2 regions of the Rufibacter soli genome follow, and region 2 is predicted to be linked to the other one. Evidence: riboswitches for the same ligand, from Rfam matches in the RefSeq annotation. Region 2 holds a riboswitch; the other holds the start of a gene.
The links. Region 2 has a riboswitch for S-adenosylmethionine ahead of metH (methionine synthase). Riboswitches for the same ligand answer to the same signal wherever they lie in the genome.
Positions count from the first base shown of each region.

Region 1 (12,034 bases), on a different contig from region 2:
AAGCGATCAACATTGCGGTTAAAATGCTTATGCGCTTCACCCCGTCTTTTCCAAAATATTCATTAATGATATCAGTGGTGATAAAGACCACTGGCCAGATTATGACCCCTGCGGTGAGGTTGAAATCAAATGTGTTTCCCATAACCGGTATCTGGGCCCCCGGCAACCCAAACACGCCTTCCCCCGAAAAAATCTTTACCCCAATCAACTCAGCCAGCAAGGCGTTAGTGAGGAAAATACCGCACAGCACCATGAACAGCTGTCGTTTTTTGTCGCCCATGGAGGCGTGATAATGGTGGGTGGAATTGGACATTTTATATGCGGCGGTTTAAGTTCTTATTTCCTGTAAAGATGGAAGAAAGGCGGTAATTATAAAATTTTGGCAAGGGTGCCTTGTAGGGTATAATTCCGTTTTAGGCCTGGTTTTGGAAAAACGGGCCCAAAACGGCTGGGGTAGGTTCTGAGTTGATCTGCACGCGTAGTCAAGCCCTACCCCCTTCAAAGGGGGACTAAATGCGTGGGTGAGTCTTTCGCCTCAGGGAAGTTGGAAACTTCCCGAATGGTAGGTCCAAGTTGAAAAATTGAACCAGGGAAATGTCTGCTGGTGTAAACACCCCCTTTCGCCCCCCTCAAGGGGGGAGTCTGCGTTTAGTACGCCGAAATGCGTTTTAAGCCTGTTTCCCGAAAAACGTGCCTAAAACGCCAACAGCCCAAAATACATTTCACCAAATCTCCTTCACGCATTCCCTCAATTCCAGTCTTTACTTCGAGCGCCTCGCTTGTGGCCCTGCAGGGGCTTTACTAAGAGAGAATTGCAACCCGGCCGCAAGGGCAGTGCGAGGGGGAAAGACGGGGCCCCGCGGCCGTGAGCGCTCAGAGGGAAACCATGCAACAATACAGCATAAGGACATAGGCAACAGCAGACACCACGCCAGCAACAGGCGGGAATGCATGCACAAGGATGTTGCAGGTTGAGCCGCAATCTTGGTCCTTGGTGAGAATACCAAAAACGGCGGAAGAAAGGAAAAGCTGTCTAAATCGTTGATTAATAGACAAATCTAAGCGAACGGCAAAAGTCCGATAAAAAAACCTCTACCCACCTTAACAAAGGAAGACCTAAACATTCATGTTTACAAAACCATTACTCCAACACACTAACTGTTTTCCCTTCTGTAGCTAAATTGGTATTAGGGAAAATAGCCTGGGCTTCCTCCAGCAGGGGGGTGAGTTCTTTGTAGCGGGCAGAGAAGTGCCCGATGAGTAGCCGTTTTACCTGGGCCTTTTGAGCCAAAGCGGCGGCTTGGGCGGCCGTGCTATGGAAGGTGTATTCTGCCCGTTGCGCCATGTCACTTAAGAATGTGGCTTCATGGTAGAGGAGATCCACGCCTTGAATGTAAGGCAAAATGTCTTCCTTGTATTTGGTGTCTGAGCAATAGGCGTAGCTTCGGCTGCGCTTGGGATGAGTGGTGACGTCTTCGTTGCGAACCAGAATTTCTCCCTGCTCGTTCCGGATGTCTTCTCCCCATTTCAACCGGACCAATTGGGGCGGAGTAAGGAAATCAGGAAGTTTGGATTTGAGCAGGTGACGCGGTTTTTCCTTCTCTTTAAATAAAAATCCGCAGCAGGGCACCCGGTGCTGCATAGGCAGCGAGTGCACCGTCATGAATTTATCCTCAAAGATTTTACGGCAAACGGTGGTGTCTAACTCCACAAAGTTAATGGGGTAGGGGAGTTGGGTGCCGCCGTATTTAAATTGAAGGGAAAGGATGTCAGCCAGGCCTTTAGGGCCAAAGAGGTTGATAGGGGCTGTGCGCTGTTGCAGGTGCATGGTGGACAGCAGGCCCACCAACCCAAAATAATGGTCACCATGGAGGTGACTTATAAAGATGTTACAAATGCGCTGATGCTTTACTTTGTATCGCATCAGCTGCATTTGTGTACCTTCGCCGCAATCAATCAGATTTATCTGGTTACCAACCGTGAGAATCTGGGCGGTATGATGACGTTCAAAAGAAGGCGTGGCAGAGGAGCTACCAAGTATTTTCAGCTCGAAGTCCAAACTGCTGTTTCTTCAGATTGACTATTCTTCTTTTTTGGTAAGATCGCTCTCAATTTCGTGCAGAAACACCCGGTCAATACCTTCTTCAACGGTAGGCAGAATGTTCAACACAGACTCCAGTTTAGAGATGGTGATCAGCTTGGTCACGTGCTCCTGAAGGCCAGTCAAGATCAATACGCCTCCAGAAGAGTTGCAAAGACGGTTGGCTATCAAAATAGAAGAAAGCCCGGAAGAATCAGTATATTTTACGTTTGATAGATCCAAGATCAGGTTGGTGATACCTTCTGCATTCAATTTAACAAACTCAGACTTCAGATCAGGGGCGATCGTGGTGTCCAGTTTCTTTTCATCTATGGTGATGATGGTATAGTTCTCTTTTTTATCTATTGTGTACTTCATAAGTAACAGCAAAAAGGTTTAGACTGCGAATCTACCAATTTTTGGTGGAATATCTGTAACAAAGTATGTTAAAAAATGTTTGCGGCAATGCTTTCCTGTAAGCTATCTGGCTGACTGGCGTAGTCTTGGGGAACAAACTTTTCTTCCAGTAACTGCTCATACAATTCAATGTACCGCTGGGAGATTTCGGTTAATTTGGCGTCAGTCATTTCAGGTACCTGTTGCCCTTCTTTGCCCTGGAAACCGTTTTCTATGAGCCATTGACGTACAAATTCTTTAGAAAGTTGCCGCTGGGGCTCGCCAGCATCCTGGCGCTCCTGGTAACCTTCAGCATAGAAGAACCTGGACGAGTCTGGCGTATGGATTTCATCAATTACATAAATGGTGCCATCGGCTTTACCGAACTCGTATTTGGTGTCTACCAGGATAAGCCCGCGGGCAGCAGCCAGTTGGGTGCCCCGCTGAAAAAGGGCTCTGGTATAGGCCTCCAGTTGCAAGTAATCTTCTTCAGATACAATTCCCTGGCGCAGAATCTCCTCCCGTGAAATATCTTCGTCATGGCCCTCGGCGGCCTTGGTGGTAGGCGTGATGATGGGCTCTGGAAAAGGGTCATTCTCTTTTAAGCCTTCCGGCAGCGCCACTCCGCAGAGGGAACGTTTACCGGCGCTGTATTCCCGCCAGGCATGGCCCGCCAGGTAGCCTCTGATCACCATTTCCACTTTGTAGGTTTCACATTGCTTGCCAATGGTCACGTTGGGCGCAGGATGGCTGATTACCCAGTTAGGCACTACATCTGCGGTGGCTTTTAAAAAGGAGGCCGCAATCTGGTTCAATACCTGACCCTTGTAAGGGATGGCCCGCGGTAACACCACGTCAAAGGCAGAGATCCGGTCGGTGGCTACTAAGGCCAGCTTGTCTTTGAAATAATAAACGTCGCGGACTTTGCCCCGGTAAAACCCGGTCTGGTTGGGGAAGTGGAAGTTGGTTTCTTTTAATGCTTGCATAAGAGCGGACTAACAGCGGCAAAGTTAGGAAAGGAAAAATAAGGGGCAAGACCTTAGGGGAAGTGTTTATATGCGGTAGGCTTTTACAGATCAATGCACCCAGAAAAAATCTTTGTTTGGGCTAAATGATGGAGCTGAAGGTTAGGAGTTGAACAACGAAAATTCAGGCTATAAGAAAATAGCTAGTTGTAAAGTTGCTAATGAATGTTAGGTAGGGGTATGAGTTTTGCAATGGTTTTGACGGGCTGTTGCGGCTGTGACAAAAATAATTTACTAAATTTTTTAAAATAGTTTGGAAATAAGGTTTTGGGGCCTACATTTGCAATATCAAGTCAATTATCAAGGTAGTTGATTTATAAAGAAGAGTGGAGAGACAGGCTCTGAGAAGCTCTAGCAACCTACCAACCGTGTAAGGTGCTAATTCCTGAACCCAACGGACATATTGCCTTGGGGAATATAAATTGATACGAAGATGGAAAATCAAGCAAAAGCCACTTCTTACAATGCAGGGTCACGCTCATTAGCAGTGACAAAATTTAGTACACCTCATTTCTTGTTCGGCGCAACAAGCATGCGAATTTGTGGCATGCGGGGCTGTTGTTGTTGCCTATAATCCTCCTTTTCCTGTTTTCCAGGGTCTGACGCACCGCGGCAGGAGTGTTCCTGCTATCCGTTAGTTTTTCTGGAGTCTTGTTTTTGTTCAATTTTTCAATTGTAACCAGCCATTACTATGTCTAATTCCCTTCGTTTTGAAACCCTTCAGCTGCACGCTGGCCAAGAAATAGATGCTACTACCCGCTCCCGCGCGGTTCCTATTTACCAGACCACTTCTTATGTATTTGAGAGTGCCGAGCACGGCGCTAACCTGTTTGCCTTAAAGCAGTTCGGGAATATCTACACCCGCATCATGAACCCTACTACTGATGTGTTTGAGAAACGCATTGCTGCCTTGGAAGGCGGAGTAGCGGCCGTAGCCGTGGGTTCTGGGCAAGCGGCCCAATTTATTGCCCTTACTAATATCTTACAGGCCGGTGACAATTTTGTAGCCTCTAGCAATCTGTACGGCGGTTCTTACAATCAATTCAAAGTATCCTTCAAGCGCCTGGGCATTGAGGTGAGGTTTGCCAAAAACGAAGACCCTGCTTCTTATGCCGCCCTAATAGATGAAAATACCAAGGCCCTGTACTTGGAAACCATTGGGAACCCGCGGTTTAGCATTCCTGATTTTGAATCAATAGCCGCGGTGGCCGCCGGACATAATCTGCCGCTGGTGGTAGACAATACCTTTGGTGCCGGAGGGTACCTTTTCCAGCCGCTCAAGCATGGGGCCAATGTGGTGGTAGCCTCTGCCACCAAATGGATTGGTGGTCATGGCACCACGCTGGGCGGGGCGATTGTAGACGGCGGTAACTTTAACTGGGGCAACGGCAAGTTTCCGCAGTTTAGTGAGCCTTCTGAAGGCTACCACGGCCTTAATTTCTGGGAAGTGTTTGGCGCCAATGGTCCGTTCGGCAACATCGCTTTCGCCATTAGGGCCAGGGTAGAAGGACTGCGTGATTTTGGTCCCTCTTTAAGTCCATTCAATTCCTTCCAGTTAATCCAAGGCCTGGAGACGCTTTCGCTGCGGGTGGACCGCACAGTAGAAAACGCGCTGGCCCTGGCTCAATGGCTGGAGAAACACCCTCTGGTGGAAAGCGTTAATTACCCCGGTCTGCCTTCCAGCCCGTACCACGCATTGGCTCAGAAATACCTGAAACGTGGTTTTGGCGGTGTGCTAAGCTTTAACCTGAAAGGCGGGAAAGAAGAAGCCGAGGTTTTTGTGAACAGCCTGGAACTGGTAAGCCACCTGGCAAACGTGGGCGACGCCAAAACGCTCATCATTCACCCGGCCTCCACCACCCACCAGCAATTAAATGAAGAGGAGCAACTGTCTGCCGGCGTAAACCCCACGCTACTTAGGGTGTCTGCGGGCATTGAGCATATTGAAGACATCAAGGCAGATTTTGAACAGGCGTTTGCCAAAGTACGGGTGCGTGACATCCAAGTAGAAGCCTCTTTAAACTAGTATTTGCCATGTTATCAGGACGCGTTTTTTCTTATACAGATGAGTTTCTTTTGGAGTCCGGGCGATCATTGCCCGGTTTCCAACTATTTTACACCACTTGGGGCACGTTGAATGAAGACCGCAGCAACGTTATTTGGGTGTGCCATGCTTTTACCGGCAACGCCTTTGTGAAAGACTGGTGGGATGGCCTCTTTGGGGAAGGCAAAACCTTTGATCCGGCCAAGCATTTTATTGTCTGCGCCAACTCTTTGGGTAGCTGCTACGGTTCTACCGGTCCGTTGAGCCTTAATCCAGATACCGGCAAGCCTTATTATCACGCATTCCCCACCATTACTGTTCTGGATACGGTAAAGGCGTTTGAGATTTTGCGCCAGGAACTGGGTATTGAACAGATTCAAGTTTTGATTGGTGCTTCCCTGGGCGGACAACAGGCCTTGGAATGGGCCATTGAATACCCAGAGGTAACTAAACGGCTGGTGCAAGTGGCGGCAAACGCCCGGCAAACGCCTTGGGCCATTGCCTTTAATGAAACCCAACGCATGGCCATTGAACAGGACGTGACCTGGCAGTTAGACACGGATGATGCCGGTTTGCAGGGCATGCGCACCGCGCGGGCCATTGCCTTGCTGTCTTACCGTACCTATAAAGCCTATAACCAAGCCCAGCGCGATCCCTCAGAAGAGCGGAAGCGCCATTACCGGGCCGCTACCTATCAGCAATACCAAGGGGAAAAACTGGCGCAGCGGTTCAATGCCTTTTCTTACTGGCAGCTAACCAAAATGATGGACCACCACCACGTGGGCAGAAATCGAGGAAGTCTGGAAGAAGCCTTGCGCCGCGTGCAGGCCGAAACCCTTATAATAGGAGTAGACACCGACGTGCTGTTCCCGGTGAATGAGCAGCGGTTTGTGGCCCGTCATATCTCAAACGTAACCCTGGAGATTATTCATTCGCCTGCCGGGCATGACGGGTTCTTACTGGAAACCACCCAGATAAGCCAGGCCCTGGATACCTTTTTACAGAAAAAACAACAACGAAAAACATGGATTCCCACCGTCTTCTAACTATTGGCTTATTTGGGTTTGGCTGCGTAGGCCAAGGACTGTATGATATACTGGCCCGTGAAGAGTCACTGCCCTACAAAGTGGCCCGCATTTGCGTAAAAGACCCCGTTAAGTTGCGTCCGCTTCCCCCAGAAAATTTCACGTTTGACTGGCTGGAAGTGGTGCAGGACGAGCATCTTGATATTCTGGTGGAAGCCATTAGCGACGCAGATGAGGCCTATGCCATTGTATCTGAGGCCTTACGCCGAGGCAAGAAAGTGGTGACCGCTAACAAAAAGTTGGTGGCCTACCATTTGTCAGAACTCCTGGCCCTGCAGGAAGAATTTGGCGGTACCCTTTTGTATGAAGCTGCCGTGGCCGGAGGTATACCAATAATTAGAACGGTAGAGGAGTATTTTTCCAATGAGCCCCTGGCGCGGGTGCATGGCATTCTGAACGGTTCGTCTAACTACATCCTCAGCCAGATTTTCAAAAACCAGAAGGCTTACAGTGAAGCATTAAAAGAGGCCCAAGACAAAGGCTTCGCCGAGTTGGATCCCTGGCTGGACGTGGCCGGTGCCGATTCCCGCCACAAGCTCTGCATTCTGGCGGCCCATGCCTTCGGGCGCACGTTGGCCCCGGAAGAGGTTGCCTTCTTCGGGATAGATTTCCTGGGGCGCCAGGACTGGGAGTTTGCCAAGCAGCAGGATGCCGTTATTAAACTGGTGGCCTCCGTGCATGAGACCGCCGACGGAGAGTTAGTGCCCTTGGTGTTGCCTAGCCTGGTGAAAGCCTCTGATGATTTGTATGGCGTGGAGCAGGAATTCAATGGCGTGGTAGTGGAAGGTGGCTACTCTGGCACCCAACTATTCAAAGGGCGTGGCGCCGGCGGGCACCCTACTGGGTCTGCCGTGTTATCTGATATTGATTCCATTAGCCGTGGATACCGCTATGGTTATAAGAAATTGCAAAGACATAAAAATGCCGCCGCTCTGGCCTTAGATTATGAGCTGGAAGTGTATCTGCGGTGCCCTGAACCAGATTTAGTGGTGGCCTTGGGACTTTCCAACCTGCAAACGGTGCAGCGGGAGGCAGATGCCTTCAGTTTAATTGGAACTGTTACTTTGGGCAACCTTATCAAATCTCAAGACCAAATAAGACAGGCGGGTGCCTACATCATGGCCCTTTCCTCTGGTTTTGAGGAAGCAAAGGAAGCACCCGAAAAAGAAGCAGTGGCTTGGTCAAACGCCTGATAAACGACTATACTCCTTATTCTCCCATAACAGTTTCTTAAGGGATAGCCCGCCAAAAAGTAGAAAGTAGTTTGTTCATTTTAGTTCGTTTATTACCAAAAGCCCAGCTAGATAGCTGGGCTTTTCGTTTTCCGTGAATTTGCCATTTGGGAATGAATAGGACGGCAGTGATGGGGTATTTTCTGTTTTGAGCCTGGATTTCTAAAACCAGGCTCAAAACAGAAAACCTTTACTCTGGCCGCTCTTTTTTTGGTAAAAATTTACCTCTTCCTCTTAATGCAATTTGACTAGTACTTCTATAAAAGGGTGCTAACCAGGGTAAAAGCAAAAACCTGTTTTAGAGCCGTTTTTTCAAAAACAGCTCTAAAACAGGTTTTCATAAGATTATGGCTGAAAAGAAAATCACTTAGCCATTGGCCCATCGTTAAGAAAGGTATATAGCCTGGACTTTGTCCCGGAGGTTGTACTGTGACACCATGACCTCGCCATAGGCGCCCGCCGTCCTAATGGCAATGAGGTCGCCGCGTTTGGTTTCCGGTAGGGTATATTCTTTGGCGAAACAGTCTGTTGACTCACAGATGGGCCCTACCACGTCATAGATTTTCTCCGGAAATTGGCTGCTGAGGTTTTCTATTTTATGATAGGCCTGATACAAGGCCGGGCGCATGAGTTCGGTCATGCCGGCGTCCAGAATCACGAAGTTGGTTTTCTGCCCGTGTTTCAGGTAGAGCACCTTGGTGATCAGGTTTCCGCAGGGGGCCACCAGGGCTCTGCCCAATTCAAAATGGACTTGCTGCCCGGGGCGCTTTTCCAATAACAGATCAAAAATCTTAAAATAAGTGGCAAAGTCGGCGATGGGGTTCAGTTCTGGGGTGCGGTAATCCACGCCCAGGCCTCCGCCCACGTTCAGGTGTGGGAAAACCAGCCCACGCTCTTCAAACCACCGCTGAATCTCGTTTACCCGAACGCACAGATTTTCAAAAGCCCGCAGGTCGGTGATCTGAGAGCCAATGTGGAAGTGTAGCCCAATAAGACGCAGGTTAGGCCACTCCCCAAAACGGGGCACCAACTCCTCCAATTCCCAGACATTAATCCCAAACTTGTTTTCCTCCAGGCCGGTGGTAATGTATTTATGGGTGTAGGCGTCTACGTTTGGGTTAATGCGCAGCGCCACTTGGGCGGTTTTGCCCTGGGCCGCGGCCAGTTCCTGGATCACCTCCAGCTCCTGTACAGATTCACAGTTAAAGCAGAAAATATTAGACTGCAGGGCAAAATTGATCTCAGCATCTGATTTCCCAACGCCGGCAAAAACCACCTGCTCCGGTGAGAAGCCGGCTTCAAGGGCCCGGCGCACTTCATTTCCGCTTACGCAATCAGCGCCAAAACCTCTTTCCAGCACTTCGGCCAGAATAGGGGCATTGGCATTGGCTTTTAAGGCATAATGCACGTGGTAGCCATATTTAGAAGCCTCGGCGTGCGCCAAATCTAAGGTTTGGCGCAGCAAGGAGAGGTCATACGCGTAAAAAGGGGTAGCGTGCTGTTCTAAGACAGAAAGTTGCTCGTTAAGCATTTGCTTCCTCCCTCTCCTGAAAAACGCCTTCGTTAATGGCAAGCAAAGACTCTTCTTTATAGTTTGTATTCACTAGAAAGCTAATGTTGTTTTTGCTTCCGCCGTAGGAGACCATGCGCAATGGTATCTGGGCCAACGACTGCACAACACGTAACACGGCCCCTGGTTTGTCTTCCATGAAGTCGCCCACCACGCAAACAATGGTCAGGCCTGAATCAATCTCCACAGTCCCGAAACGCTGCAAAGCCTCCGTGATCTCAGGAAGGTATTTGTCATTGTCTATCGTGAGGGAAACCGCTACCTCAGAGGTAGTGATCATGTCAATGGGGGTTTTGAAACGCTCAAAAACCTCAAACACGCTCCTCAGGAAACCATAGGCCAGCAACATGCGGCTTGATTTAATTTTAATGACAATGATGCCATCTTTCGCTGCCACCGCCTTTATCTTGTTTCCAGATTTTTTAGACGAAATAGTGGTGCCGGTGGCCTCGGGCTGCATGGTGTTCAGCAACCGTACCGGAATGTTGTGTTGCTGGGCCGGCAAAATGCTGGAAGGGTGCAGAATCTTGGCCCCGAAATATGCCAGCTCGGCCGCTTCATCAAAAGACAGCTCGGCAATGGGGTAGGTGTTTTTCACCACCCGCGGGTCATTGTTGTGCATGCCGTCAATGTCGGTCCAGATCTGGATCTCAGAGGCTTTCACCGCCGCCCCAATAATTGAAGCCGAGTAATCGCTGCCGCCGCGCTTGAGATTATCAATCTCGTTTTTGGCATTGCGGCAGATGTAGCCCTGGGTAATGAACAATTGGTTGTCTGGGTACTGGGCCAGCAATTGGTTGAGGTATACTCTGATGTAAGCCTGGTCTGGTTCTTCATCTGGCGTGATACGCATGAATTCCAAAGCTGGCAGCAACACAGATTTAATGCCATTCTCTTCCTGGAAAATCTGGAAAAGCTGAGTTGACAGTAATTCACCCTGGGCCAGAATGATCTTCTCCGTTACCCCGGAATAAGGAAGGTCCAGACGTGCCCTGATATCCTGAAAAACAGTACCTAAAACCTGTTTACCTTTTTCTTTAGATGCGTCCTGTTTATATAGTTGGGCCACCACCTGTTTATAGTGCTGCTCCAGTTGGTTTGTGAGTGATTCGGCCTGGTCAAGGTTTCCTTGTTCCAGCTGCTGTCCAATCTGTACCAGGTGGTTGGTGGTGCCTGACATGGCAGACAAAACCACAATAACCGATTCCTGGGTTGGAAGTAGTTGTGAGACAGCACCCATACGCTCAGCTGAGCCTACCGAGGTGCCCCCAAATTTCATGATTTTCATAGTAACGAAATAATTCCTGCAAATTTACTAAATGAATGGTTAGGTACCTGAAAAAATCCACTCTAAACCCTGTAAAAATTTGAATAAAATAATGGGCTAGAGAAGCTAGATAAGTGCCTGAATAAGAGTGTTTACCAAGGATTGAAATTAATGAAGGGGGATAGGAAGGAAACTAGCCAAGGGTATTGGGTGAACGCCTCTTTTATTTGCAGTAATAACTTGACTGCCTTAAAAAGCAAAAGGAGACAAATGAAGCGGAACTTCCTTCGTCTCCTTTTGTAATAAAGGGCTTAAGTAAAAACTAGGAATGCTTTTTCAGGGGCTGTTATTTCCCTGAAAAGACATCTGTTATTGAATCTTCATCACGCGCTGTGACACATGGAGGTCTGCACCAGTCACTGACAAAATGTAAATTCCTTGCGGAAGCGAAGAGGTAGCAATTTCGAACTGGGAAGTACCTGGGGCCAAGGCCACTTTATCCTGATGGAAGATATTTCCCTGCAGATTTCTGAGCTCAACTACCGCCTCAGTGGCGGAAGTTGCCTGTACCTTATATGTCAATTGCTGCTGGAACGGGTTAGGACCTACCTGAAAGGCAGCCGCGGCATTCAGTTTCCCCAAGGTGTTGGCGATGACCTTGGACAGCTCTGACTTGCCGTCGAGGTCCACTTGCTTCAGGCGGTAGTAAGACGTGCCGGCCAGGGCGGAAGGATCGGTGAAGGCGTAGTTTCTCTGGATGCTGCTGGTCCCATTTCCTATTACCTTTCCAATAGGATGAAAAGTCTTGCCGTCGGTGCTGCGCTCCACCTGGAAATAGTCGTTGTCCTTCTCGGAGGCGGTGGTCCAGGCCAACTCTACCTTTCCGTTTGTGTTCTTGGAGGTGAAGGAGGTGAGCGTAACGGGAAGCGGAACGGCCGATGGATCAGCGGCTGTAACAACTAAATCATCAATGGCTAAGATGTCTTTTTTGCCGGCGTTGCTTCCGTTGTCAGCATCTACCCACCTGATCATAAACTCATACCCTGGAGGGATGGCTAATGTAGGAGTACCTGCTCCACCAAGGGTAATACTTATAAAAGTTCTGTTAGCAGCAAGGTTTCCATCAAGAGCAACTAAATTGTCAGTGTTAGAATTTTTAACGTTGTTTTGTGGAGCGGCCAACAACGTTGTGCCACCTACCGTAGTCCAGGTGCCATTTTTTATATCAGTTAGAGGGCTGTTTGCTGATGAGGCTACTTGGTATTGAAGTTGTAAGGAAGTATATTCTACCGCATCTAACCATTGCTCCAAATAAAATTTAAGATCTACAAAATT
Region 1 is NZ_BAAGTS010000002.1:2,205,080-2,217,113, reverse strand. It holds gene ACYVJQ_RS11145 (queuosine precursor transporter) at 1-313, opposite strand, end outside; gene ACYVJQ_RS11140 (ribonuclease Z) at 1,142-2,059, opposite strand; gene ACYVJQ_RS11135 (STAS domain-containing protein) at 2,081-2,458, opposite strand; gene ACYVJQ_RS11130 (phosphoribosylaminoimidazolesuccinocarboxamide synthase) at 2,527-3,462, opposite strand; SAM riboswitch class I at 3,813-3,925, shown strand; gene ACYVJQ_RS11125 (O-acetylhomoserine aminocarboxypropyltransferase/cysteine synthase family protein) at 4,193-5,527, shown strand; gene metX (homoserine O-acetyltransferase MetX) at 5,536-6,591, shown strand; gene ACYVJQ_RS11115 (homoserine dehydrogenase) at 6,570-7,823, shown strand; gene lysA (diaminopimelate decarboxylase) at 8,248-9,393, opposite strand; gene ACYVJQ_RS11105 (aspartate kinase) at 9,386-10,720, opposite strand; gene ACYVJQ_RS11100 (T9SS type A sorting domain-containing protein) at 11,069-12,034, opposite strand, start outside.
Region 1: it holds a riboswitch for S-adenosylmethionine, as region 2 does, so the genes downstream of both, ACYVJQ_RS11125 (O-acetylhomoserine aminocarboxypropyltransferase/cysteine synthase family protein) here and metH (methionine synthase) in region 2, are expected to answer to the same signal.

Region 2 (12,034 bases):
ATTGGCGGTAGGTGTTCACGTTGCCTTTCAGGTCAGTGTCAAAGATGCCTTTGGTCAGGTCGGCCATCACTTCTGCTAGGCTATATTGGTTACCGTACAGGGTACTATTGATAATGCGCTGGGTGGTGGCAGGGTGCAGAATGTGCGCAAGGGCAGAGGTACCTAAGCTGTTATAGATACTGGTCAACTTAGGATCTTCGGTGCCAGACATGAACCCAAAGCCCCGGCGTTGCCCTTGCAGGTAAGGAATCAGGTAGGCATCGGCGGCAAAGGCGTCTGGGGCGAACACATTTTTGGCTAACACCGCCATAGCTCTCTTCTGGGTGGCCTCTGGTACGGGCGTGTAAGGCTTATTGGGGCTGTTCTGCCCCACGAAGCTACGGTCAATGTATACACCTCCTACGTAGCGGCTTACTGCACTGATCATCCCGGAGCGTTGGCCGTTGAGCACATTGTAACGGGCACGCAGTTCGGCGTAGCCGCGGTCATCTTTGCTGTATTTGTTTTTCAGTTTGGGCACAATGGCGTTCACCAGCGCGAACCGCTCCTGGGCGTAACCAATAGCATCTGAACTCATGTCATTCACGTTCACGCGGGGGTCAATGGCCTTGCCGGGGGCGCGCATGTCATCAGCATCATTGCCGAACGCTAAATCTGGCTCTGTACTGCGGCTCAGGACTTTCTTGCGGAAAGCGGCCTCACTGGCATCTGCCACCGGAGTGTACCCGTACTCAATAGCCCATAGGTCATAAGGCCCGGGCTTGGTAGTATAGTAGTCACCTTGCTTGCTGCGGTCCAGACTGATGTTGATGGCCGGATAGTCCATTACGCTACCCATCAGGCCTTTTTTCTGCGTGATGGCGGTATTGTTTACCTCAGACAGCTTCAGCATCTGGCTGGATTTCATGTTGTGGTTCAAGCCCATGGTATGTCCCATCTCATGCAGTACCAGGTAGTACAGGAACTGCTGGTGCATTTTCTTCAGTTCACCGGCGGGAGCGTCAGTGGCTTCCAGAGTGGTCATACCGGCAGAATACTGGGCTTTTAGCTCGTGGGCCATGGTGCACATGGTTTCGGCGGGGCGCATGCCCGGGAAAACCAGCGATTCTGCAGACGGACCACTGAAGAATTCGTCCAACATAGGCGTAGCGTTACCGCTGTACCATTCTATGGTGATGTCAGAGCCCAGAATCTGGCCGGTTCTGGGGTTCACGAAGCTTGGCCCAATGGCGCCATATTGCGGCGTGGCGGAAGATACCCACCGGATTACGTTGTACCGGATGTCACTGGGGTCCCAATCTACCTGGTCAGGCATCATTTTCATGACCACGGCATTTTTGAAACCTGCTTTCTCAAAAGCCTCGTTCCATTTCTCGCCGGCTTCTTTAATGGTCTGCCGGAACTCAACCGGCGTGGTGTTCTCTATCCACCAGGTAATGGGCTCTACCGGCTCGCTCAGGGCGGCGGTGGGGTCCTTTTTGACCAGGTGCCAGCGGTTAATGATGTCACGATAGTTCACGGCGTCTATGCTGGTGAGGTCATTCACCTCCTGGGTGAAATAGCCTACCCGAGGGTCATCAAGCCGGGGCCGGAAATCATTTTTGGGCATTTCTATGAAACTGTGCTGCATGCGCACCCGGGTGTACCGCGCATCTGTGATGTCTTTGCCACCGGTGTTGTAAGGAGCCGGGTTGTCATAGGCCAGATCTACCTGAATATCTATGTTCTCAGGGAATGACTTCACTTTGTGGTACTTAGACTTGGCGGCGTTCAACGTACCTAAGTTAAAGAAGGACGTAGGCGGCGCGCCAACCGGTGCCAAGGGCTTTACCGGGTCCATTTTCTCGCTAAGGAACAGGGCATCAGCGTTTACCAGGTAACCACCTGCGTCTTCTACCGCTATTTTCTCAGAGAGCATAACGGCTTCTGGCACGTCTATGCCGGCGGTTTTGCTTACCGCGTTGTTCTTGTCATAATAAAAGTTGGTATTCACCTCCTGGAACTCCAGCTTGTCAAATGCCTTCACAATCTTAAAGACGGCGGTAGAGCGGTGCATGCTCTGGTTCAGGAACAGGCTGGTAGGGCCATTTAGGGAAAAGCTCTGGTACACAAACTCTTTGCCCAGTTGGTCTTTCTTCACAAACAGCTGCACTGCCCCGGTGAGGGTATCCTGGTAAACGGTGAACAGGCCGTCTGATTTAATACTAGTCTTTACTTTCTCAGCCAGGGTGGCTTTTTTGCTGCCGGCAGCGTCAGGTGCGGGAGCAGTGGCGGAGGCCGTCTTTGGCTCCTCCTTGGTTTTCTTGCTTTTTTTCTGCGCTTCCGCCTGGAAAGCAAAGAAAGGTATGCTCACCAATGCAATGGTGGATAACAGTTTTTTCATTTGGGTTTTGTTAGGTAGGAATAAAGATTGAAGGCGTGGAGAAAGTAGAAAGACCAGGAAAATACGGTACAGTTGCATCTTGCTACAGCTTAGGAAAGATACGGCACCAAATGCTATTCACAAAATGACAAAGACGTGAATAATGTTAAACTATGTTAAATTTTTTCTGAAAAAAGTACAGACAGAAATGCAAGGTGATTCTCCTAACCTACCCTGTAGATATACCAAAAAGAGCCGTCCATTACCTGAATTCCGTTTTGAGGCCGTTTTGCTTTGAGGCCGTTTTGCCAAAAACAGGCCCAAAACGCTTACCTTTCAGAAACTTTCCCTAACGCATGATAGGTGCCGTATAGATTCAATACCTTTGTTGACTAAAGCAAACCTGAGACCATGCTACACCTAGGCGATTACAACTATCTGGAAATACTACGCGAACTGGACCACGGCCTGTATCTGGGCTCTGAGGACGGTGATGTGCTGCTGCCCCGCAAATATGTGCCGGCAGATGCCCGCATAGGTGACATGATCTCCGTTTTTGTGTACCGTGACTCTGAAGACCGCCTTATTGCCACTACCCTGGAGCCCAAGGCCAAGGTAGACCAGTTTGCCGCCCTTCAGGTGAAAGATGTCAATGACTTTGGTGCGTTCCTGGAGTGGGGCCTGGAGAAAGACCTGTTTGTTCCCTATAAAAACCAGCATGATCCGCTCTACCCCGGGCAATGGGCGTTGGTATACGTGTACTTAGATGAGAACTCAGACCGCCTGGTGGGCTCTACCAAACTAGGCCCATTCCTCAACTATGACCCCATTACCCTGCAGGAAGGCGACGAGGTGCAGTTGTTAATTGGTCCGGAGAAGGCGCTGGGTTACCAGGTCATCGTGAATAACAAGTACCTGGGCATGCTGTACCGCAATGAAGTGTTCAGGTCATTGACGCCCGGTGAGTACGCCAAAGGCTACCTCAAAAAAGTACGCGAAGACAATAAATTGGATGTGAGCCTCCAGAAGCAGGGCTATGACGAGGTGGAGCAAGCCGCCGACCTGATTGCCCAACGCCTGAAAGAGCAAAACGGCTTTTTGCCCCTCACCGATAAATCTGCCCCCGAGGAAATCTACCAACAGCTGGGCATGAGCAAAAAAACCTTTAAAAAAGCCATCGGGGCTTTATATAAACGCGGCGACGTGCAACTACTAGACAACGGGATTAGTCTTTCTATTACCCCCTGATTTTCCTGTTGTATTTTTTGCCTGGTCAGCCCTATGAAACACCTTTTCCTTCTTCTGCTTACCTGTTGTTGCCTTACGCTCATGGCGCATGCCCAGGCGCCCAAAATCACCAAGCAGTTTACTGCCGTCCGCACCACCGCTGCCCCTAAAATAGATGGTCTGCCAGACGAGGAAAGCTGGAAACTGGCCACCCCGGCCATTGATTTCAGGCAGACTGTGCCAGACAACGGGGCGCCTGCCAAACAACGCACCGAGGTACGCATGCTCTATGATGATGATGCGGTCTACATTGGCGCCATGCTCTTTGATACCGCCCCAGACTCCATCTTGTCACAGTTAAGCCCGCGCGACGGCGGCCAGGTGAACGCAGACATGTTTGGGGTGTATTTTGACACCTACCTGGACAAGCAAAACGCCCTGGGGTTTGAGATTTCCGCCGCCGGCGTGCAGACTGATTTCAAGGCCACCACCAACGGCAACGAAAACTCCTGGGACGCCGTCTGGCAAAGCGCCGTGGCCCGCCATGCCCAAGGCTGGTCCGTGGAACTGCGCATCCCCTACTCGGCCATTAGGTTTTCAAACCGCCAGGTGCAGACCTGGGGCATTAATTTCTGGCGGGGCATACGGCGCTACCGCGAAGACTCCTTCTGGAACTTTATTGACAGCTCGGTGCAGGGCTTTGCCAACCAGTTTGGGGTAGTGGACGGCATTAAGGGAATAAAAGCTCCTTTGCGGTTATCGGTAATGCCCTACCTTTCGGCATACGCCGATCATTACCCGCACAACCAGGAAGGCAAGAAAAACCTCACCACCACCCTCAACGGCGGTATGGACATTAAATACGGCCTTAATGACGCCTTCACCCTGGACATGACCCTGGTCCCCGATTTTGGGCAGGCCCAGTCAGATGCCCAGGTCCTCAACCTGTCACCCTTTGAGGTGCGGTTCAATGAAAACCGGCAGTTCTTCACCGAGGGCACCGAACTCTTCAACAAGGCCGGCCTCTTCTACTCCCGCCGCATCGGCGCGCAGCCCCTTAATTATAATAACCTGGCCTATGATCAGGACCGCTACGGAAAAGACGCAGAAATACTAGAAAACCCAGAGAAAGCCAGTCTGGTGAATGCCACCAAGATTTCGGGGCGGACCAGCAAGGGCCTGGGCATTGGTTTGTTCAACGCCGTTACCCGCAACACCTACGCCACCCTCAAAAGCCAGGACACCCAGGAGGAATTCAGGGTCCTCACAGACCCCGTTACCAACTACAACGTGCTGGTGCTGGACCAGAGCCTGCCCAACAGTTCATATGTGACCTTTACCAACACCAACGTAACCCGCGGGCACGGTTTCTACAACGCCAATGTGACCGGTCTCATGACCCGGCTCACCAACAAAAAGAACAGCTATGCCTTGGAGGTGGCCGGTAACCTGAGCCAGCACTACAACAAAGGAGAAGTAGCCGAGGGCCAGGAAAAGGTGGAACTGGGTCATGCCTATGAGGTGGAATTTGGCAAGACCAGCGGTAATTTCCAGTTCACGGTGGAGCATGAGAGCATGAACCACACCTATGACATCAATGACCTGGGCTACCTGAGCAACAACAACACCATCCAGAATGAGGCCAACGTACGGTACAACTTCTATAAGCCCTTCTGGAAGTTCAACAACCTCTACAATGCGCTGGGGGTGCAGCACCGCATGCTGTACAAACCGGCTTCTTACGCGCAGATGGTGTACTTCTTCCAGACCAACGCCACCACCCGTAAATTCCTGTCCTTCGGCTTTACGGTGGCCTGGTTGCCGCATAACAACTATGACTACTTTGAGCCCCGGTCTTACCGCAACGGCGTGCCAGACCGCAAGTTCAGGAGCCCGGCCGGTACTGAGGTAAGTGGCTATATCTCCAGTGACTACCGCAAGAAGCTGGCCCTTGACATGAATTTTGGCATGTACCGCTCTGGGGAGTATGACCAACTGAACGGGTGGCTGGGCCTGGCCCCCCGGGTACGGGTAAACGACCATTTACAGATTGTGTACCGCATCAACTACAACCGGTCTCTGCGTGACTTTGGGTATGCCGGCAAAGACAACAGCCCCCTGACCGGGGAAGGCGTACAGGACAGTATTTTCTTTGGGTCCCGCACCGTGAACACGGTCAACAACACCTTAACCGGCACCTATATCTTTAACGCCCGCACGGCCCTTAACCTCAACATGCGGCACTACTGGTCAAGCGCCACCTGGCAGAGCTATTACCTGCTGCTGGCCAACGGCAATATAGATCCGCTGGGGTACCGTCCTCCTTCCCCCGCCTCTGATAACCGAAACTTCAATGCCTTTAACATTGACCTGGTATATAGCTGGCGGTTTGCGCCCGGTAGTGAGCTGAGTGTGGTCTGGAAAAATGCCATCTATAACTCAATAATCCCAGATCAGAACCTGTATTTCCCTAATTTGCGCAACACCTTACAGGCCAAACAATTGAATAGTTTCTCCGTTAAGATGCTATATTACCTGGACTATCAGGTCATCAAACGCGTCCTGAAATCTTAACGCTTCTTACCCCAGAACTATGGTATCTCCCAAGGTGGCGCTTATTGCCGGCGCAAGCGGTCTAGTAGGTGGTGAGTGCCTGCACTTGCTGCTTAACAGCCAACGCTACAACAGAGTCATTTCAATAGGCCGCAGCACCTTGCCCATCAGGCACCCCAAACTTCAGCAGTTGGTGGTAGACTTCAATAATCTGGAGAAAAACCGCCACAGCCTCATGGCCGATGACGTGTATTGCTGCCTGGGCACTACCATCAAAAAAGCGGGCTCCAAAGACAAGTTTTACCAGGTAGACTATACTTATGTGGTGAAGCTGGCCAAGCTCACGGCTTCCCACTTTGCCTCGCAGTTTCTGGTGGTATCGTCGTTGGGGGCAGATGCCCATTCCCGTATTTTCTATAACCGGGTAAAAGGCGAAATGGAAGAAGCCGTGAAAGCCCTGCCCTTTACCAGCGTGCACATTTTTCAGCCTTCGCTATTATTAGGCGAGCGCCAGGAGTTCAGGCTAGGCGAGAAATTCGCTACCTCTCTCATGAAAGGGGTAGGCTTTATCTTCAACGGACCGCTTCGCAAGTACAAAGGCATTCCGGCCAAGGCGGTGGCCAAGGCCATGCTGGAGGCGGCTAAGCAAGACGGCGGGGGCGTACTGGTGCACTCCTCTGAGCAGATGCAGGAATTTGCTTAATTGCTAATTATTGATTGTTCTTTTCTAAAGGCGTTTTAGGGCTGTTTTCTGAAAAACGGGCTTAAAACGGAAATCCCTCACCAGAAACGCTTTCCGCGCCTTACCTGCTAAAATTCCTGGATTTGGCGCGTTGGCTCTGCCGTTGTTACCAACCTCTCTTCCTGCTTTGCGTACCTCTCGGGAGAAAAACCGCCGCCATGGACGCAGACTACCACCAGATCAAACACTTTTTCCCGCGCAGTACCCAGTATGATCCCCAGTGGGTGCGTGAGCATTCCATGGGCGAAAACGTGCTATATAATCTGGAGAGCATCACCTCCCAGATTCCGTTGCAGAAAGGCATGCGCGTGCTGGATCTGGGCTGCGGCAAGGCGGCAAGCTCTGTTTTTCTGGCCAAGGAGTTTGCCGTGCAGGTCTGGGCCGTAGATGAGGCCATCTCGGCTACGGATAACTACCAGCGCGTGCTGGAGGCCAACCTGGAGAACCACGTCTTTCCGCTGCGCGCCGATGCCCGCTCCCTTCCCTTCCCCGAGGAATTCTTTGACGTGGTGCTGGTTATTGACTCCTATACCTATTTCGGAACCGATGACAAGTACCTGCCCTACATTTGCCGCTTTCTGAAACCCGAAGGCTACATTGGCATTGTGGACGTGTGCTTCAAGGAGGAGATCGAGACCCTGGACCAGGTACCCGAGTTTCTGCAGAAAGACTACCAGAATTACTGGTACTACATCCACACCGTGGAGTGGTGGCGCAAGCTTTGGGAGAAAACCGGCCTGGTACAGATAAAGACCGCCGACCTGCTCCCCGCTGCCAACCTCATACGGGAGCAGTATGTGCAGGATTTTGAGGAGGCTGGCCGAAAAAAAGACCCATTTGCGCGGGCTTTAAAAAAAGACAAAGACCAAAGAATCAGCTTTTTCAGGCTTATTGGCCAACGCACCTCCAAGGAAGCGTACCTCCAGTCTTACAAAAAAAGCTAACTTTGCCCCGGACCTCTGGCCCGAAAGAGGGAGGAATCTTTCTGGGGCTTGTTTTCCACACCGTAAAATAATACCCGGTTCTACGCAGTTAAGAAGGTGCCCATCCTTGGGGCAGGCACGCATTTCAGCAAAGAATCTTTTACCATGAAAAACAAACATCTTATTTTTGCGCTGGGGCTACTGTTGTTCTCCTTCGGTAACCACTTTACGGCGCAGGCGCAGAAACACGGAGTGGGCCTTAGAGTGGGAGGCTACACGTCAGGCATTTCAGGAAAGTTCTTTCTGCAACCAGACGCCGCTTTAGAGGTGATCCTGGGAACTGGCTTTACCAGAAGGGGGTTTCAATTAACAGGGCTGTATGAGAAACACGCTCCTGCTCTGGGCATAAGCAGCCTACAGTGGTTTTACGGCGCCGGGGCCCATATTGGGTCCTTTAGGGGCCGGTATTACCACCCTCGTTCTTATAAACACTATTATGAATCTTATGACCGAACGCTCACCACGGTGGGTATAGACGGAATTGTAGGTTTGGAATATCAGATTACGGAAATCCCGATTTCTCTGGGGCTCGATTTTAAGCCATTTATCGAGGTCAACCGAGACGGACTTTTCCCGTTCGCAGATGGAGCTCTGACCATCCGCTATACATTCTAATGCTTCCCCAAACCTACTTGAAAAGCCTGCCTCGTGCAGGCTTTTTCTTTTTATGGGTTGCTACAGATTAACCAGAGGTTACTTCACAATGATTTTCCCCTTCATCACCGGGTGAAAGCTACAGTAGTACCCGGTGGTCTTGGTGGCCAGCCAGGTCCAGGAGCCTCCGGGAGCTAGTTTAGGCGACTGCCAGGTTTTGCCAGATGTCTCAGTGACGTTGTGCATCACTATGTCTTTATTGAGGAACACCACTTTGTCTCCTTTGCGCACCGTCAATTCTGCGGGTACAAACTTCATCTGCTTTATCTCTACCGTGTGCGTGGCGGGTGAAACGCTCCCCCGCAGGCTAGCAGGCTCCACCAACAGAAAAGCAAGGCACAGGCCGTTGAAACACCACCTGCGCCATTCTTTTACCGTCCTCATTTAGATTTGAATTGTTTTTGCACCATCTGCGCGTGCTCCAGGTGGGTCTGCAACGCAGGAACTATTCCCTGTAAAAGGGCCTTCAACTCTGCGTTCTCAGACTCAGGAATGAGCAGGTTCTTTACCGCTGAAATGACCGCCTTGTGATAGGTTACCTCATTGTCTATATAGGCTTTATCAAAGGCTGACCCAGATTTGGTACGTAAACTGGCTTTTGTTTTCTCAGCGTCTGCCAGCATCTTTTTGCCAACGGCATTGTCTTTGGGGGTTACGCCCAGTTTTTTCACCAGGGCCACCGCCTGGTCAATGACTGCGGTATGGTCGTTGGTCATGGTTTGGGCAAACTCCAGTACCTGCTTGTTCTTAGATTTCTCCTTGGCAATTTTGGCATAGGCAATGTCTATTTTATTGGCAATAACGGCCACAGAGGCTACCTCAGGGTCTGAGAGAGGAGTGGTGCCTTGCGCCTGCACCTCGGGGTTCACCAGGGCACACATCAAAAGGCTACCCATACAAGCAAGCATTCTCTTTAGGTTTTTCATGACATTAAAGGTTATTGGTTTCCCATTAGATGGAGAGTAAGCAAATGCGTTACAAAAAACTTTGTTAAAGTTTACGCCTCTGGCGATGAATTAGAAGAGCACTTCACTAGTGGGGAATGGAGGCTTTGATGGTTGGTTCCGGTTTAACCAAGGCTTCTTATCAACTTGCAATTACCTTGTGCACGCATATCCGCCTGTGGCTGGCGTGGTGTCTGTTCTAGCCTTAAGCTCTTATGCTTGGTTGTTTCATGGTTTCCCTCCGAGCGCTCACGGCCGCGGGGCCCCGTCTTTCCCCCTCGCACTGCCCTTGCGGCCGAGGTGCCTTCTGCGCTTAGTATATTTGTTGCAGGGCCACAAGCGAGGCGCTCGAAGTAAAGACTGGAACTGGGGGAATGCGTGGGGATTGGGTGAGGAGATTTTAGACGCGTTTTGCAGAAAACAGGCTCAAAATGGAACGCCGCTTATTCAACACAGACTCTCCCCTTGAGGGGAGCGCAGCGGGGTGTTTACACTGGAGAACATGCATATCGTCCCCCCTTTGAAGGGGGTGGGGGGATGACCCTCTATTGCTGATCAACTCAGGACTCAGAACTCAGAACTCAGCGCACCCGCCTCCGTTTTTCCAAAAACAGGCCCAAAACGCTCTCCTCCGCTTAATTTGCATCTTCCCGCTCCAGCCCCTATCTTTGCTTTGCTTATCAAGAAAGACGGAGGGATTAGGCCCTGTGATGTCTTAGCAACCCAATTGAGTTGGGTGCTACTTCCTGCCCAACACGGCTGCCGTGTTGGGGGAGATGAGTGACGGAGATTCCTACACCCTGCCCGCCACCTTCCTCCTGCCCTTTCTTGAGCCGCAACCTACCATTTTGGTGAGCAAAGAAGATGACAAGAATTGAGGAAGAAGTACAAAAACGAATTTTAGTGTTGGACGGTGCCATGGGCACCATGATTCAGCGGTACAACCTGCAAGAGGCCGATTACCGCGGCGAGCGCTTCCAAGACTTCCACCTGGACGTGAAGGGCAACAATGATTTGCTCTCACTCACCCAACCCCACATCATCAAGGAAATCCATAGCCTCTACTTTGAGGCCGGCGCCGACATTGCCGAGACCAACACCTTCAGCGGTACCTCCATTGCCATGGCCGACTATGACATGCAGGACCTGGTCTATGAACTAAACTATGAGTCGGCCAGAATAGCCAAGGAAGCCGCCGAGGAATGGACCGCCAAAACACCGGACAAACCCCGCTTCGTGGCCGGCGCCATCGGGCCCACCAACCGGACCGCTTCTTTGTCGCCGGACGTGAACAACCCCGGCTTTAGGGCTATCACCTTTGATGAACTGGTAGATGCTTACACGGAGCAGGTGCGCGGGCTGGTAGACGGCGGCGTGGATTTACTGTTAGTAGAAACCATTTTTGACACCTTGAACGCCAAGGCGGCTTTGTTCGCCATTGACCAATACAGCCAGCAGACCGGCAAGCGTTTGCCGCTTATGGTGTCTGGTACCATCACCGATGCCAGCGGCCGCACCCTTTCGGGCCAGACCGTAGAGGCGTTCCTGTACTCAGTATCGCACATGCCGCTCTTAAGCGTGGGCTTTAACTGCGCGCTGGGCGCGAAACAGTTGCGGCCCCACCTGGAGTCTCTGAGCAAGGCCTCTAAATTCCACATTAGTGCCTACCCCAACGCCGGTTTGCCCAACGCGTTTGGCGCGTATGATGAATCGCCGGAGCAGATGGGCCAGCACATCAAGGATTTCCTGGACCACAACTTCGTGAACATTGTGGGCGGTTGCTGTGGTACCACGCCGCCGCACATCAAGGTCATTGCTGAGATTGCGAAGCAATACCCGCCGCGTCCGTTGCCCACGCTTCCGGCCGTTCCTACCTACTCGGGCCTGGAGCCCCTGACCGTGTTTGAGGGGTCCAACTTCATCAACATAGGCGAGCGCACCAACATCACCGGCTCCAAGCAATTCAAGCGCCTTATCTTAAACGAGCAGTACGAGGAAGCCCTGGCCATCGCCCGTGGGCAGGTGGAGAACGGCGCCCAGATTATTGACGTGAACATGGACGAGGGCATGCTGGACTCAGAGGCCGCCATGACCTTGTTCCTGAATCTGATTGCCTCTGAACCAGACATCGCGCGGGTGCCCATCATGATTGACTCCTCCAAATGGAGCGTGATTGAGGCCGGCCTGAAATGCGTACAGGGCAAGGCTATCGTGAACTCCATCTCTCTCAAAGAGGGCGAAGAACTGTTCAAAGAACACGCCCGCAAGGTGCGCAGCTACGGCGCCGCCGTGGTGGTGATGGCCTTTGACGAGGAAGGTCAAGCCGACAACTTCGAGCGTCGCATCCAAATCTGCGAGCGGGCCTATAACATCCTCACCAAAGAGGTAGGCTTCCCGCCCCAGGATATCATCTTCGACCCCAACATCCTCACCGTGGCCACGGGAATGGAGGAGCATAACAACTACGCCGTAGACTTCATCAAGGCCACCCGCTGGATTAAGGAAAACCTGCCGGGCGCCAAGGTGAGCGGCGGCGTGAGCAACGTGTCGTTCTCCTTTAGGGGCAATG
Region 2 is NZ_BAAGTS010000005.1:316,729-328,762, reverse strand. It holds gene ACYVJQ_RS15930 (zinc-dependent metalloprotease) at 1-2,383, opposite strand, end outside; gene ACYVJQ_RS15925 (CvfB family protein) at 2,774-3,610, shown strand; gene ACYVJQ_RS15920 (DUF5916 domain-containing protein) at 3,644-6,163, shown strand; gene ACYVJQ_RS15915 (NAD-dependent epimerase/dehydratase family protein) at 6,183-6,845, shown strand; gene ACYVJQ_RS15910 (SAM-dependent methyltransferase) at 7,043-7,828, shown strand; gene ACYVJQ_RS15905 (hypothetical protein) at 7,973-8,482, shown strand; gene ACYVJQ_RS15900 (plastocyanin/azurin family copper-binding protein) at 8,561-8,905, opposite strand; gene ACYVJQ_RS15895 (DUF4142 domain-containing protein) at 8,902-9,447, opposite strand; SAM riboswitch class I at 10,140-10,248, shown strand; gene metH (methionine synthase) at 10,330-12,034, shown strand, end outside.